Regions from separate parts of the Kitasatospora sp. NPDC059146 genome, predicted to be linked through region 1. Evidence: riboswitches for the same ligand, from Rfam matches in the RefSeq annotation. Region 1 holds a riboswitch; each other region holds the start of a gene.

Region 1 (5,413 bases):
TCCAGCCCGCCGGGTCGGCCTCCAGCAGCCGGGCGAACTGCGGCTCGGTGGCGGGCAGTTCCAGCAGCAGCCGGCCGGGCCAGGCGTCGCCCCAGACCGCGCTGACGGCCGGCACCGCCTTGTCCCCCACCGGGACCAGCCCGGCCGGGTCGGGCCCGTCGGCCAGGCCGAGCACCAGGCAGCGGGCTCCGGCGGCGGTGCGGACCGGGCCGAGGTCCCACGGCGCCGGGGGCCCACCGGCGCCCTCCTCGCGCTCGACCCGCCAGCCGCCCCGGTCCCGGACCAGCTCGATCCGGCGCGGGTACACCACCGGGTACTCGTCGTACCCGGCGATCCGCAGCGCCAGCTCGACGGACGCGCCCTGCCGCTCCGGCCCGGCGGGCGGTGAGAGCACCAGGTTCCGGTACACCGCCTCGGCCCCGGTCAGCCCCGACCGGGCGGGCAGCGAGCGTGCCCGCGCCGCCAGCAGCGCGGCGACCTCGGCCTGCCGGTCGACGGCCCGCCCGCCCGGCGGCGGCGGGGCCACCGGGGGCAGCGACAGCTGGGCCAGTCCGCCGGCCGCCAGCAGCAACGCACCGCGCCGGGACAGCACCCGGCGCGCGGGGTCTATCGGGTGGGGGCCGTCCGGCCCGGAGGGCGTCGCGCTCAGAGCCGGACCACTCCCGAGACCGGCATCGCGTTGACGCTCTCGTACCGGACCTTGGCACCGGGGTACGGGGCGTGCACCATCACGCCGCCGCCGGCGTACATCCCGACGTGGTGCATGTCCCGGTAGAAGATCACCAGGTCTCCCGGCCGCGCTTCGGAGAGGCTGATCCGCTGCCCGGCGTACGCCTGGGCCTGCGAGGTCCGCGGCAGGGTCACTCCGGCCTGCCGCCAGCTGTAGTACATCAGACCGGAACAGTCGAAGGCACGCGGCCCGGTGGATCCGTAGACGTAGGGCGAGCCGACCATCCGCACCGCGGCGGCCAGCGCGGCCGCCCCGCGCTCGGAGGCGGCCGGGGCGTTGCCGAGGTCCAGCCGGTCGGTACCGCGGGTGGCGCGCTGCTCGGCCTCCCGGGCGTCCTGGGCGACCATCCGGTTCCGCTCGACGGCGCCCAGGCTGTTGAGCAGCTTCTGCGCCTTGGCGAGGCGCTGCTGGATCTGCTGCTTGTTCTCGGCGAGCGAGCGGCGGGCCTCGTCCAGTTCGGCGAGCTTGGCGGCGGTCTCGGTGCGCCGCTGGTCGAGCCGGCGCTGACGGGTGACCAGCTCGTGCAGGGTCTCCTGCTGGCGCTCGGCGGCCTGGCCGAGGGTGCGGGCGCGGGTGAGGTAGGCCTCCGGGTCGCTGGAGAGCATCAGCTGGGCGGTCTGGGTCATCCCGCCGCCCCGGTACTCGGCCCCGGCGACCGTGGCGAGGTCCCCGCGCAGCTCGTTGAGCTGCTCCTGGGCGGCGGCGACCTCGCCCTGGAGGATCGTGGTCTCGCCCAGCAGCCGCTTCTGCGCCTCCTGCGCGGCGTTGTACTTCTCCGAGGCCTGTTCGGCCTCGTCGTACAGCTGCTCGACCTGGGCCTTGACGTCCTTGCGGTCGGGCGCGTCCGGCGCCCCGGGGGCGGCCTGGGCGCTGCCGGCGGTCGCCACACCCAGGGCCGTGGTGGCGGCCGCGGTCAGTACCAGCGCACGGGCGAGCAGTTGGGAACGACGGTGCACGGGCATGCGGCAACGGCTCCAGTCCTGCGGCGCGGCCCCGCGGCCGCGCCCCGGTGGGCGGCCGTCGAGCGGGAGTCCGGTGGCAGACGTTAGCGAGTCCGGGCAAGTGAGTCCAAACCCCTACCGACCCGAATATTTGACCCCTAATCGGACACCAGGTCGAGCCGCCGGAAAAGCCGCAGGCCCGGCCCTCCGTGACGGAGGACCGGGCCCGTGAACGCGTGGCCGGGGATCAGACCCGCACGATGGAGGCCAGCGGCATGTTGGAGACGGCCTCGTAGCGCACCGACGCACCCGGCTTGGGAGCGTGCAGCACCTGGCCGTTGCCCGCGTAGATGCCGACGTGGTGGGCGTCGCCGTAGAAGATCAGCATGTCGCCGGGCTGGGCCTGGGAGATGTCCGAGCCGATCCGGGTGCCGGCGCCGGCCTGCTCCTGCGAGGTGCGCGGCAGCGACACCCCGGCCTGGTTGAACGCCCAGACCATCAGGCCGGAGCAGTCGAAGGAGCTGGGGCCGGTGGCGCCCCAGACGTACGGGCTGCCGACCTTGGTGGCGGCGGCGGCCAGCGCGGCGGCACCGTGCGAACTGCCCGGGGCGATCTTGACCGGCGCGGCGGTGGAGCCCGAGCCGAGGTCGCTGCGGCTGCTGTCGCGCGAGGCGCGGTCCGGGGCGGCGGCCTTCGCGGCGGCGTCCGCCTTGGCCTTGGCGTCGGCGGCGGCCTTGTCCTCGGCCGCCTTGATCGCCTGGCGCTCCTGCTCGGTCAGCGTGTTGAGCAGGTCCTGGGCGGCCTTGAGCTTGTTCTGGACCTCGTCCTTGGAGGCCTTCAGCTGCTGGGTCGTGGACTCCAGCTCGCCGAGCTTGCCCTGGGCCTCGGTGCGGTCCTGGTCCAGCTTGCGCTGCTGGTCCTGGAGCTGCTTGAGCTGGTTCTTCTGGGTGCTGCCCGCCTGGTTCAGCGCGCCGGCCTGGTTGAGGAAGTTGTCCGGGCTGGAGGAGAACATCAGCTGGACCGTCGGGGATATGCCCCCGTTGCGGTACTGCTCGCCGGCGATCTCGGCCAGGCCGCCCTGGAGGTCGGTCACCTGGGCCTGCTGGCGGGCCACCTGGTCCTGGAGGCCGGAGACCTGCTTCTCCAGCTCCTGCTGCTTCTCCTGCGCGGCGTTGTACTTCTCGGTCGCCTGCTCGGCCTGCTCGTTGAGCTGGTCGACCTGCTCCTTGACCTGGTCCTTGGTCGGCTGCGGGTCGGCGTGCGCGCCGGACTGCGCGGAGAGCGCGACGGCGGCGGCGGCGAAACCGGTCAGGATCGAGACGCGGGTACGGCTGGCGGGCTTGGGACGACGATGGGACGCCACGAAGGCGGACTCCTTCTTCCTACGCCGCCTACCGGGTGAGCTGACGGGTTCGGGCCGGAAGCATGCCCTACGACGCCTCACCGGCCTCACCTACGGCCGACCTGGCGCCGATTCACCCCGGAGGAACGTGTGGTTCCCCGGCTCCGCTCCACAGCGCCCCCGACTACTGGGCTCCCCTGTCGGGCAGTCGCTTCGACCTGCCCCGCTGTTTCGCGAACTCGGCGGTAACCACCGCCGCCACCCAGGCTGGGTGATCGACTGTGCGGTGGTTCGGAGCACGACCCTAGTAACTGAACCGTGATCCGTTCAAATCCTTGTCAGAAAAAAGACGGAAGATTACCCATGTTCTTTTGTGAAAATGACTGATGGTGATCACCGGCGCACGCAAAGCTGATCGACTCTCACCCTCCGGCCCGCCCGGTCCGCAAACCCGGAGCGCCACCCCCGACCGGAGGTGGCGCGGATCACAGGGCCGGAACCGGCCCCTCGGGGAGGTACCGGAGCGTCAGATCCGGCGGATCGTGTTGATCGACATCGCGTCGGCCTTCATCACCTTCACCACGTCACCGGTGTGCGGCGCGTGGACCACCATGCCGTTGCCGATGTACATCCCGACGTGGTGCATGTCGCCGCCGTAGATCACCAGGTCACCCGGCTGGGCGGTGGCCAGCGTCACGGCGGTCCCGATGTGGCCCTGCTCCTGCGAGGTGCGCGGCAGCGAGACGCCGGCCTGGCCGTACGCCCAGACCATCAGGCCCGAGCAGTCGAAGGTGGAGGGCCCGGTGGCGCCCCACACGTACGGCGAACCCTGCTTGCTCATCGCCTTGGCCACCGCCACGGCGGCGTAGCCGCTGGCCGGCGGCAGGTTGCTGAGGTCGACCCGGTCGGCGCCGCGGGAGGCGCGGTCGTCCTGCTGCTGCTGGGCCCGGAGCGCGGCCCGGTCGGCGGCGCTGAGCGAGTTCAGCAGGTCCTGGGCGGTCTTCAACTTGGTGTTGACGTCCGCCTTGGCCTGGTTGAGGTCCTTGGTGGTGGAGTCCAGGGAGGCGAGCACGGCGGCCGCCTCGGCCTTCTCCTGGTCCAGCCGGCGCTGCTGGTCGAGCAGGCCCTTGAGCGCCTCGGTCTGGGTGGTGCTGGCCTGCTGGACGCTCGACGCCTTGTCCAGGTAGCCGGACGGGTCGGAGGAGAGCATCAGCTGGACGGACGGGTCGATGCCGCCGGTGCGGTACTGCTCGCCCGCGACCTGGGCCAGGCCCACCTGGAGCTGGCTCATCTGGTCCTGGCTGCGGGCCACCTGGTCCTGGAGCTGGTCGGCCTGCTTGCGGAGCTGGTCGGAGCGCTCCTTGGCGCCGTTGTACTTCTCGGCCGCCTGCTCCTGCTCCTGCTGGAGCTGGTCGATCTGCGCCTTGACGTCACTCTTGTTCGGCTGCGGCGCGGCATGCGCGGCGACCTGGGCGGAGAGGGCGACCGCGGTCGCAGCAGCAGCGGTGAGCACGGAGACCCGCGCGCGGCTCGGCTGCTTGGGACGGCGGTGGGAGGCCAAGGGACCGGCTCCTTCTTCCATCGGACTCACCTGATCAGGTGAGATTCCGGAAAATAGGTTTGACGCCAGACCCTAGTGAAGATCTACCCGTTTTGCCACTCCCCCGAAGGCGTGAACTCCGGTTCCCCCACTGACTTCACCGGATCCGCACACCCGCACGGAAGCCCCACTGACCTGCCGTCACAGCCCCCATCCCGACTCCGACCCGGCTCGGGGCCGGCTCAGGGCCGGGCCAGCCGGTTCAGCAGCAGCACCGAGGCCACCGGGCGCGCACCCGCCTTCCGCACGCCCTCCGCGACCTCCCGGTCGGTGGAGACCACCACCACCGGACGGCCCTGCGGCTCGGCCCGGACCAGACGGCGGATCAGCTCGTCCGCGGTCTCGCCGGTCCGGCTGAACCGTACCCGCACCCCGCGCGGCGGCGCCATGATGACCGGTACGTCCAGGTCCTGCCCGTCGAACACACAGGTGACCTCCGCCTGGGTGCGCTGGGCCAGCATCGCCAGCCCGCCCAGCAGCCGGATCCGCTGCTGCTCCAGCGGCAGCGCCGGGTACCCGGTCTTGGTCACGTTGTAGCCGTCCACCACCAGGTGCACCTGGGGGATCGCCAGCAACTGGTCCAGCAGCGCCGGGTCGTCCTCGGCCAGGCCGCGCCGGGCCACGTCGTGCGGCGAGGCCGACCCCGGCACCACCGCCTCCACCAGGTCCGCCGGGCGGAGCTGGGAGACCGGCAGCGCCAGCTCCCGCTGGAGGCCCTGCGCCGACTGCAGCACGGTGTCCAGCAGCAGCCGCAGCCGCATGTCCTCGACGCTGCGGCCCTCCCGGGCCGAGCGGCGGCC
Region 2 (5,413 bases), on a different contig from region 1:
CATGGTCGAGAAGCTGCTGTACCGGCACCCGCACGTGTTCGGGGACGTCGAGGTGGCGGGCGCCGACGAGGCGGAGGCGAACTGGGAGCAGTTGAAGGCGGCCGAGAAGGCGGACCGGGAGTCCGTCCTGGACGGCGTGCCGGCCGGGCTGCCGGCGCTGGCGTACGCGGCGAAGCTGGTGTCCCGGGTGCGCCGGGCGGGCTTCGCGGGGGTGCCGGACGAGCCGTACGAGCTGCCGCGCGAGCTGACCGCCGAGTCGGCGGGCCGGCTGCTGCTGGCGGTGGCGCAGCGGGCGCACGACGCCGGGGTGGACGTGGACGCGGCGCTGCGCTCGGCCGCGCGCGGCTACCGGGACGCGGTGCGCGCGGCCGAGGGGCTCCGGCCGGAGTAGACCTCGGTGGCGGGGCGGCTCAGGCCGCCGTCGCCGTGCGCTCGGTGGCGCACCGCTGCGGCGGGACGAGCTCGCCGATCGCCTCGCCGATCAGGACGACCAGTTCGGCGAGGCGCTCCAGGTCGAGGTGGGCGGGCAGGTCGGCGAGGGAGACGATCCGCTCGCCCCTCGGCCCCGCCACGCAGAAGAGGTCGATCGGACCGAAGTGCTTCTCGGCGGTGTCGACCAGCGCGGCGACGTCGCTAGGCCGGCGGATGTCGCCGGAGACGCCGACCACGGGGCAGCCCGGCCGGTCGAGTTCGGAGGCGAGGTCCTCGGCGATGCCGACGTGGGTGTCGGCGATCAGCATCCCGGCGGTGCCGGCCGCGGTGAACCGGCGGGCGAGGTCGGCCCCCGAACCGCCCGCGAGTACCGCGATGACGACGACTGCTCCGCTGACCGTCATTGGTCCAGCTCCTCCCTGCGGGCGACACCGCACCGGCGCCCGCGCGTACTTCGGAGGATCGTAGGCAGGTCCTGACCCTCCGCAACAGGGATTACCCCTCAGGTGACCAGGCTCACGCCTGCCGCCCGGCCAAGAGCTGGCCAAGGCCCGTCCACGCACCGTCCACGGGCCGTCCACGGAGTGTCGGCGTTCCGCTCGCGCGCCGGTCACGGACGGTTCGCGCGGCGGTGGCCTCCGGCCGGCCGCGGGGGCGCGTGCGCCGGTGGTCCGGGCCCCTCCGGTCCAGCGGTTACGGTCGACCCATGCCAGCTCAGCCCGAGGGCGCCCAGCCCGCCGCCCAGCCCGACCCGCAGCTCTTCACCTGGGAGTTCGCCGCAGACCCGTACCCCGCCTACGCCTGGCTGCGCGAGCACGCCCCGGTGCACCGCACCACGCTGCCGAGCGGGGTGGAGGCCTGGCTGGTGACGCGCTACGCGGACGCCCGGCAGGCGCTCGCGGACGGCCGGCTCTCGAAGAACCCGGCGCACCACAGCGGGCAGGCGCACCGCACCGGCCGGGTGGGCATCCCGGGGGAGCGGCAGGCGGACCTGATGACCCACCTGCTGAACATCGACCCGCCGGACCACACCCGGCTGCGCCGCCTGGTGTCGAAGGCGTTCACGCCGCGCCGGGTGGCGGAGTTCGAGCCGCGGGTGCAGCAGCTCACCGACCGGCTGATCGACGGCTTCGCGCAGCGCGGTTCGGCGGACCTGATCCACGAGTTCGCGTTCCCGCTCCCCATCTACGCGATCTGCGACATGCTCGGCGTTCCCTCCGAGGACCAGGACGACTTCCGGGACTGGGCCGGAATGATGATCCGGCACGGGGGCGGCCAACGCGGCGGCGTGGGGCGGGCGGTGAAGCGGATGCGGGCGTACCTGCTGGAGCTGATCCACCGCAAGCGGGCGGACCTCGGGGACGACCTGATCTCCGGCCTGATCCGGGCGAGCGACCACGGCGAGCACCTGACCGAGAACGAGGCCGCCGCGATGGCCTTCATCCTCCTCTTCGCCGGGTTCGAGACGACGGTGAACCTGATCGGCAACGGGACGTACGCGCTGCTGCGCAATCCCGGGCAGCGGGCCCTGCTGCAGGAGTCGGTGGCCCGCGGCGAGACCGCGCTGCTGGAGACCGGGATCGAGGAACTCCTGCGCTACGACGGGCCGGTGGAGTTGGCGACCTGGCGGTTCGCGACCGCTCCGCTGACCATCGGCGGGGTGGAGATCCCGGTCGGGGACCCGGTGCTGGTGGTGCTGGCGGCGGCGGACCGCGATCCGGCCAGGTTCTCCGACGAGAACACCCTCGACCTGGCCCGGAGCGACAACCCGCACCTGGGGTTCGGGCACGGCATCCACTACTGCATCGGAGCCCCGCTGGCCCGGCTGGAGGGGCGGTCCGCGCTGGCCACGCTGCTTTCCCGGCTGCCGGATCTGCGGCTGGCCGAAAGCCCGGAGAATCTGCGCTGGCGGGGTGGCCTGATCATGCGTGGATTGCGCGAACTTCCGGTCGAATTCAGTCCGGAGCCCCGGTCGCCGCACAGTCGTCCTGAGGCCACGACACGCTGACGAAGCATCCGGAACCGGCCACCGGCGGTGGTATGAACGCTCATCAAACCGGACAAAGCCCCGCCGTTGGTAGGCGATCGAACACGGGCCGTAATTCTTGTGTGATGTCGGTGATATGAGCTTGTGATTCGTCTGAGGATCTGTCTAGTCTCCGTGGAGTTCGCAGCTGCGGACCTCGTGCGCGGACGCCGAATCCTGCCCGCCGCGTCACGGGAAACCGACCAGAACCCTGGGCAGGGGCGGGGGAACCAGGTTTGTTGCCGTTCCTCCACGGCTCGGGGTGAAGCCGCCCGCGCGGAATCGATTCCGCAGACGGCGGCCGGGCCACCTCCCGGTCCGAACCCGACAGCTCACCTCGCAGGCGTGCGGAGAGGGACCTTCATGCTGTTCGTTGGAACCGGCCGTCATCGCCGTCGCACCCAGGCCGAGAAGGCCATCGCCGTCGCCGGTGTGGCCGGCGTCGGACTCGCACTGCCGCTCCTCTCCGCCACCGGCGCCTCCGCCGCCCCGGCCTCCGTCTGGGACTCCGTCGCCCAGTGCGAGAGCGGCGGCAACTGGAGCATCAACACCGGCAACGGCTTCTCCGGCGGCCTCCAGTTCACCCCCAGCACCTGGAAGGCGTACGGCGGCACCGCGTACGCGGCGCAGGCCAACCAGGCCAGCAAGGGGCAGCAGATCGCCGTCGCCGAGAAGGTCCTCGCCTCGCAGGGCCCCGGCGCCTGGCCGGTCTGCTCCCAGAAGGCGGGCCTGAGCAAGGGCGGCGCCCCGGCCCAGGTGGACACCTCCTCGGACGCCAAGCCGCAGAAGCAGCAGGCCCAGAAGCAGGCACCCAAGCAGCAGGCCCCCAAGGCCGCCGCCAAGCCCGCCCAGCCGAAGCCGGTCCAGCAGTACGCGCCGAAGCACGCCGCGCCGAAGCAGGCCGAGCAGCCCGCCGCCCCGTCGGCGCAGCAGTACGCCCCCAAGCACGCCGCCCCGCGGGCCGCGCAGGCCCCGGCCGCCACGACCGGCCACGACTACACCGTCCGGGACGGTGACACCCTGTCGGGCATCGCCACCGCCCAGGGCGTGTCCGGCGGCTGGCAGGCGCTCTACGACGGCAACCGCACCACGGTCGGCGGCAACCCGGACATGATCGTGCCCGGCCAGGTCCTGCACCTGGGCTGAGCCGGACCGTTCCACGGAGAACGACACGCTGGACACGTAGGGGGCCGCGCCCGGCGGCCCCCTACGTCCGCGTTCGCCCGCCCCGATGGACGCCCCGGTGGGACGCACCGGGACGAGCAGGTGAACTACCGGTGGGTAGCCGGGCCACACGGTGAGACGCAGCCCGGGCCGAGGTGGCCCCGGGAGCCCGGGCGGTTAGGCTCTGGTCGTAACGACTCCGCAATCGTCCGGCCGACAGCACCACCCGCAGCCGGACCCTGCTTCCGCAAGGAGATGCTTCGTGCCGTCCATCGATGTCGTCGTAGCCCGTGAAATCCTCGACTCCCGCGGCAACCCCACGGTCGAGGTCGAGGTCGGCCTCGACGACGGCAGCACGGGTCGTGCCGCTGTTCCGTCGGGTGCCTCGACCGGCGCCTTCGAGGCGCTCGAACTGCGCGACGGCGACAAGAACCGCTACTTCGGCAAGGGCGTGGAGAAGGCCGTCCTGGCCGTCATCGAGCAGATCGGCCCGGAGCTGGTCGGCTACGACGCCACCGAGCAGCGCCTGATCGACCAGGCCATGCTCGACCTGGACGCCACCCCGGACAAGTCCTCGCTCGGCGCCAACGCCATCCTGGGCGTCTCGCTGGCCGTCGCGCACGCCGCCTCCGAGGCCAGCGACCTGCCGCTGTTCCGCTACCTGGGCGGCCCGAACGCCCACGTCCTGCCGGTCCCGATGATGAACATCCTCAACGGCGGCTCGCACGCGGACTCCAACGTCGACATCCAGGAGTTCATGATCGCTCCGATCGGCGCGGAGTCCTTCTCCGAGGCCGTCCGCTGGGGCGTCGAGGTCTACCACACCCTCAAGGGCGTGCTGAAGGAGCGCGGCCTGTCCACCGGCCTCGGCGACGAGGGCGGCTTCGCGCCGAACCTGGACAGCAACCGCGAGGCCCTGGACCTCATCACCGAGGCCATCCAGAAGGCCGGCTACGTGCCCGGCCGCGACATCGCGCTGGCCCTGGACGTCGCCGCCTCCGAGTTCTTCCAGGACGGCGCCTACCAGTTCGAGGGCAAGGCCCTGTCGGCCGCCGAGCTCATCGAGTACTACGCCGAGCTGGTCGCCTCCTACCCGCTGGTCTCCATCGAGGACCCGCTGGACGAGTCGGACTGGGACGGCTGGAAGGCCATGACCGTCAAGCTGGGCGACAAGGTCCAGCTGGTCGGCGACGACCTGTTCGTCACCAACCCGGCCCGCCTGGCCAAGGGCATCGAGACCGGCACCGCCAACGCGCTGCTGGTGAAGGTGAACCAGATCGGCTCGCTGACCGAGACCCTGGACGCCGTCGAGCTGGCCCAGCGCAACGGCTACCGCTGCATGATGTCGCACCGCTCCGGCGAGACCGAGGACGTCACCATCGCCGACCTGGCCGTCGCCACCAACTGCGGCCAGATCAAGACCGGTGCCCCGGCCCGCTCCGAGCGCGTCGCCAAGTACAACCAGCTGCTGCGCATCGAGGAGATCCTCGACGACGCCGCCGAGTACGCCGGCCGCGGCGCCTTCCCGCGGTTCAAGCACGAGGGCTGAGCGCGCCCGGGCCGGGCGGCGTCCGGCCCGGATCCCGGGGGCCCGAGGCCCCCGGTAGCGCACGCCTGACCGGTGCCCCGCCGCTCACCCCGTAGGGTGGACGGCGGGGCACCGTCGCGACCAGGAGGGGATACGGGAGATGGCTGGCTGGAGGATCCCGGGCTTGGCGGCCCGGCCTCGGTTCACGAGCCGGGCGACCGTCCTCGTCCTGGTGCTCTGCTCGCTGGTGGCGATCCTGGCCT
Region 3 (5,413 bases), on a different contig from region 1:
CTGCCCGCTCCCACTCCGGGCGCTCCCACACCGGACACTCCCGCTCCGGGCACTCCCACTCCGGGCACTCCGGCTCCGGGCCCGGACAAAGACAAAGGCCGTCGTGGTGTCAGCACCCACGACGGCCCCCCGATGGTGGAGCAGCGGCCGGTCAGACCGCGAGGTGGTCGAACTCCCCGTCCTTGGCACCCAGCAGCAGGGCCGCGATCTCGGCCCGGGTGTAGATGAGCGCCGGGCCGTCCGGGAAGCGGGAGTTGCGCATCGCCACGTCGCCGCCCGGCAGGGCCGCGAACTCGACGCAGTTTCCCTGGGAGTTGCTGTGCCGGCTCTTCTGCCAGACCACCCCCGTGAGGTCGGCGGCGGCCATCCCGTTGTGGGCGTGGTCGGAACCGTGCGTGTCCTGCGAGTCGTGCATAGAAGTCTCCCGAAGAGCTCCGGAGTTGTCGTCCAGCGCGGCGCCCCGGCACCCGCCGAACGAACGGACCGGCCCCGTACCGGCCCGGCACAACGCCTCACTTGACGTGATGATAGCCGCAGTGCACGTGCATCAGCACGGGACATTGCAGGTGCACGAGGCTTTTCGACGGTCGCCGCGAACTCTTCACGGACCCTTCTCCTGACGGTACGTAAACGGACATAGGCGACTGAATCGACGGTTCGTCCATAACCGGCCGTGAGCGGTTCCCCGCTGAATGTTGATCTTCGAATGCCGGGAGTCGCCCTCCCGTGACCCTCCGTCAGGCCGCCCGGCGGCTGTGAGACATCTCACGCGACCCCGGTGCAACGCGCCACCCCGCGGGACACGTCAGGGCAACTGAAGGGCTCCGTACGGGGCTTGGGCGATGAATGTCCGGATTGTGGGCAATCGCCCCGGACCGGAGCGGCCGGGGCACGACCTCCGCACCGCGACCGCCCGAAGCCCGTACGGCAGCCGACTGCAGGCCTGACGGGCAGATGTCCTACGATCTCCGGCATGAGCACCGCAGCCATCCCGGGCGCGCCACTGCCCGTCCGCACTCCAGGTTCCCGTGCGCGGGGGCGCCACCGCCGCCCCGAGCGCCCCGAGATCCGCACCGGCTCGCCGGCCCTGGTGCTCGCCGTACCCGCGACCGCGGGGCCCGAGTCCCGTTCGGTCGTCGAGGAACTCCTCTCGATCGTCCGCAGTGAGCACACCGGCGTCCAGGCCGCGGTCGGCTACCTCCCGGCCGCCGACGCCGCGGCCGCGGACCCGCAGGAGCGCACCGTCGCGGAGCTGCTGGAGGCGGCCGCCGAGGCCGGACTGCCGACGCCCGTGGTGGTGCCGCTGGTCCCGGGCCCGCACGACTTCCTGACCGGGCTTCACGCCCTCGCCGCCCAGTACGGCGCGACCGTCACCGACGCGCTGGGCCCGCACCCGCTGCTGGCCGAGGCCGTCCACGTCCGGCTGTCCGAGGCCGGGCTGGCGCGGGCCGACCGGGCCCGGCTGTTCGCCATCGCGACCGCCGCGGACGGCGTGGTCCTGACCACCGTCGGCGGCGAGGACGCGGCCGCCGCGGCCGGGATCACCGGCGTGCTGCTGGCCGCCCGACTGGCCGTGCCGGTCGTCGCCGCCGCGCTCGACGTGCCCGGCTCGGTCGCCGCCGCCGTCGGCCACCTCCGGGAGACCGGCTCCGAGCGCCCGGCCCTGGCCCCGCTCGTCATCGGCCCGGAGGCGGACCCGGAGCTGCTCGCCACGGCCGCCGAGGAGACCGGCTGCCCGTCGGCCGCGCCGCTGGGCGCCTACCCAACGGTCGGCCAGCTGATCGCCTCCACCTACCTGGCCGCCCTGCCGGTGCCGACGGCGGAGGAGCTCGCCGAGGCGGAGGCGGAGGCCGCGGCCACCGTCGGGGCCGGGGAGGGCTCCCGACGCGCCCACGCGGCCGCCGAAGGGCCCGTGGAGGGCTAGCACGACCCACTGAACGCCCGTCGGCCACCGCCGGCGGACCCGCACTGCCGAAAGGGCCCGGAACGACCTCGTTCCGGGCCCTTTCGCCGTGTTCCGATTCACCCCGCTGGTGCGCTAAGCGGGCAATGCGGCGCAATGTCCGTTTCCAGCTCATTTGTCAATGGACACTCGGCGAATGACGGGCGCGTTCCCCAGCGCGCGATTCACTACCGCTCCCCCGCGCCTCGGGCGCGCGCCCCTTGTGCCCCAACGCTCCGTCACCTCTTTTCTGAGGCGGAGCCAGTTATGAGAATCCGCTGCGATATTGCCGGAAAACGATCATTTACGATCATGAATTACGGCCCATTTGACGTTTTCCACTAAACCGTGATGCGCATCACAGGTATTTGCAGTTTTAACTTAAGTCTGCTTAACGTGCTCCCCGTTCGTGACCACACGGACCCAGTTCATCCGCGACGCCGAGTCCTGCCGTCGGATGTCCTGGCAGCGCGAAATCGCATCACGGCAGGAGCGGGGGAACCACAGGTAAGTCGCCCCGGACCGTTTTCCGGAACGGTCCAGGGCTAGGGGTGAAGCCGCGCCCACAGCGCGGCCGGGCAACTCCAGCCCGAATCCGACAGCTCACCTCGCAGGCGTGGGAGAGGACCGCGTCTTCATGCTGCCTTCCAACGGCAACCGCCTGTCCAGCCGCACCCGTCGCGTGATCGCCGCCCTCGGCGTCGCCGGCGTCGGCCTCACCGTCCCCTGCCTCACCACCGGCACCGCGAACGCCGCCTCCGTCGCCACCTGGGACAAGGTCGCCCAGTGCGAGAGCAGCGGCAACTGGAGCATCAACACCGGCAACGGCTTCTACGGCGGCCTCCAGTTCACCTCCAGCACCTGGGCCGCCTTCGGCGGCACCAGCTACGCGCCGCAGGCCGACCAGGCCACCAAGGACCAGCAGATCTCCGTCGCCGAGAAGGTCCTCGCCTCGCAGGGCCCCGGCGCCTGGCCGGTCTGCTCCGTCCAGGCCGGTCTGACCAAGGGCGGCGCCGCGCCCACCGTCGACACCTCGGCCGGCTCCACCGCGGCCAAGCCCGCGGCCAAGCCCGCCGCCAAGCCGGCCGCCCCGAGCAAGCCGGCCGCGAAGCCCGCCGCCCCCGCGCAGGACCAGGCCCAGGCCTCCGACGACGCCGCGGCCGCCTCCGCCCCGTCCGCCGACAGCACCTGGGCCCAGAAGCGCCAGGCGCAGGCCCAGGCCGGCGGCTACACCGTCGTCGACGGCGACTGGCTGTCCTCGATCGCCGACAAGCACAACGTCCAGGGCGGCTGGCAGCGGCTGTACGACCTCAACCGCAGCACCCTGACCGAGGGCCCGGACACCATCTACCCGGGCCAGCAGCTGACCTTCGGTGACGGCACCTCGGCCCAGGCCGACGGCTCCGCCGCCAAGTCCGGCTCGGACTTCACCTGGTTCGACCGCTCGAAGAAGGCCGGCCAGGCCTCGAACGGCGGTGCCGTGAACGCCAAGCCGACCGCCCAGAGGAAGCCGTCCGCCACCAAGCCCGCGTCGAAGCCCGCCGCCCAGGCGCAGACCCCGGCCCCGGCCCCGGCCGCCTCCGGCAGCATGGCCGCCGCGGTCTCCTTCGCCCAGTCGAAGGTCGGCCAGGCGTACGTCTACGGCGGCACCGGCAACGGCGGCTGGGACTGCTCCGGCCTGACCCAGGCCGCGCTGCGCGCCGCGGGCATCAACATCCCGCGCGTCGCCGCCGACCAGGCCGCCGCCAGCACCCACGTCTCGCTGGACAGCCTGCAGCCGGGCGACCTGCTGTTCTGGTCCAACAACGGCCAGGACTCGGGCGTCTACCACGTCGCCATCTACATCGGCAACGGCCAGTACGTCGAGGCCGCCAACCCGAGCTCGGGCGTCCGTCTCCAGACCGTCGCCAACTGGGCCCCGGACTTCGCCGGCCGGGTCTGAGCGACCAGGGACCGCGCGGCCGCCGACGGCTGACGCCGGAGCCCCGGGAGGAGCCTCCGCTCCTCCCGGGGCTCCGGCGTGCCCGTACACCCAGCCGGTCCGACCGACCGCCGGCCGACCGGACCGGCCGATCTGACAGATCCGGACCGACCGCCCCCGGGCACAGCACGCCGACGGGCCCCGGAGAGCAACCGCCCTCCGGGGCCCGTCGGTCGGCCCGGTCCGCCCGGACCACCCGTTCTCAGCGCGCGCAGGCCCCGGTGGACCCGCGCATCACCAGCTCCGGCTGGAACATGAACTCCCCGCGCTGGGCGGAGTTCCCGCCGACCTCCTCCAGCAGCGCGTCCACCGCCGCCGTCGCCATCGCCTCGACCGGCTGGCGGATGGTGGTCAACGGCGGCTCGGTGAAGGCGATCAGCGGCGAGTCGTCGAAGCCGACCACCGAGACGTCCTGCGGCACCGACAGCCCGCGCTGGCGGACCGCCCGGATCGCGCCGAGCGCCATCATGTCGCTGCCGCAGACGATCGCCGTGCAGCCCTTGTCGAGCAGGGCGCCGGCCGCCGCGTGCCCGCCCTCCACGCTGAACAGCGTGTGGTGGACGAGGTCCTCGGCCTCCTCCCGGCTGCGCCCGAGCACCTCGCGCATCGCCGCCGTGAAGCCCTCGATCTTGCGCAGCACCGGCACGTACCGCCGCTGCCCGACCGCCAGGCCGATCCGCTCGTGCCCGAGCTCGGCCAGGTGCTGGACGGCCATCCACATCGCGGAGCGGTCGTCCGGCGAGATGAACGGCGCCTCGATCTTCTCGCTGTAGCCGTTGATCAGCACGAACGGCACCCCGCGCCCGGACAGCCGGGCGTAGCGGTCGTGGTCGGCCGTGGAGTCGGCGTGCAGACCGGAGACGAAGACGATGCCCGCCACCCCCCGGTCGACCAGCATCTCGACCAGTTCGTCCTCGGTGGACCCGCCGGGCGTCTGGGTGCACAGCACCGGGGTGAACCCGTGCCGGCTCAGCACCTGCTCGATCACCTGGGCCAGCGCGGGGAAGATCGGGTTGCTCAACTCCGGTGTGATCAGCCCGATCAGGCCCGCACTGCGCTGGCGCAGCCGGGTCGGCCGCTCGTAGCCGAGCACGTCGAGCGCCGCCAGGACGGTCTGCCTGGTGGCCGCGGAGACGTTCGCCTTGCCGTTGAGCACGCGGGAGACGGTGGCTTCGCTGACCCCCGCCTGCGCCGCGATGTCTGAGAGTCGCGCCGTAGTCACGGGCCCAGAGCCTATTGCACCCACGTCAGACCGCCCACCAGCCGGTGCTGTCCGGTGCGAGCACGGTCTCGCCGCCGTCCACCCCGAGTTCGGTCGAGGAGAGCAGCAGCCGGCCGGGGGCGGGTATCCGCACCGGCTCGCCGGTGGTGTTCACCGTGCAGACGAAGGAGCCGCGCCGGAAGGCGAGGGTGCCCTCGGGGGCGTCCAGCCACTCGACCCCGGTGCCGGCGCCGAGGTCGGGCTGCGCCCTGCGCACGGCCAGCGCGCT

What was found. Region 1 has a riboswitch for cyclic di-AMP ahead of ACFXPX_RS36035 (NlpC/P60 family protein). Riboswitches for the same ligand answer to the same signal wherever they lie in the genome.
Region 2: linked by a shared signal. The riboswitch ahead of ACFXPX_RS38415 (transglycosylase family protein) and the one ahead of ACFXPX_RS36035 (NlpC/P60 family protein) in region 1 are both predicted to bind cyclic di-AMP.
Region 3: linked by a shared signal. The riboswitch ahead of ACFXPX_RS30905 (transglycosylase family protein) and the one ahead of ACFXPX_RS36035 (NlpC/P60 family protein) in region 1 are both predicted to bind cyclic di-AMP.

The regions. Positions count from the first base shown of each region.
Region 1 is NZ_JBHZCY010000130.1:11,253-16,665, reverse strand. It holds gene ACFXPX_RS36045 (hypothetical protein) at 1-592, opposite strand, end outside; gene ACFXPX_RS36040 (NlpC/P60 family protein) at 646-1,692, opposite strand; gene ACFXPX_RS36035 (NlpC/P60 family protein) at 1,919-3,034, opposite strand; cyclic di-AMP (ydaO/yuaA leader) riboswitch at 3,045-3,200, opposite strand; gene ACFXPX_RS36030 (NlpC/P60 family protein) at 3,540-4,574, opposite strand; gene ACFXPX_RS36025 (NYN domain-containing protein) at 4,796-5,413, opposite strand, start outside.
Region 2 is NZ_JBHZCY010000152.1:6,727-12,139, reverse strand. It holds gene ACFXPX_RS38430 (MazG family protein) at 1-391, shown strand, start outside; gene ACFXPX_RS38425 (SDR family NAD(P)-dependent oxidoreductase) at 411-836, opposite strand; gene ACFXPX_RS38420 (cytochrome P450) at 1,139-2,440, shown strand; cyclic di-AMP (ydaO/yuaA leader) riboswitch at 2,650-2,820, shown strand; gene ACFXPX_RS38415 (transglycosylase family protein) at 2,822-3,604, shown strand; gene eno (phosphopyruvate hydratase) at 3,885-5,171, shown strand; gene ACFXPX_RS38405 (septum formation initiator family protein) at 5,335-5,413, shown strand, end outside.
Region 3 is NZ_JBHZCY010000093.1:18,380-23,792, reverse strand. It holds gene ACFXPX_RS30915 (DUF397 domain-containing protein) at 152-415, opposite strand; gene ACFXPX_RS30910 (hypothetical protein) at 974-1,924, shown strand; cyclic di-AMP (ydaO/yuaA leader) riboswitch at 2,402-2,572, shown strand; gene ACFXPX_RS30905 (transglycosylase family protein) at 2,580-3,884, shown strand; gene ACFXPX_RS30900 (LacI family DNA-binding transcriptional regulator) at 4,126-5,145, opposite strand; gene ACFXPX_RS30895 (glycoside hydrolase family 13 protein) at 5,171-5,413, opposite strand, start outside.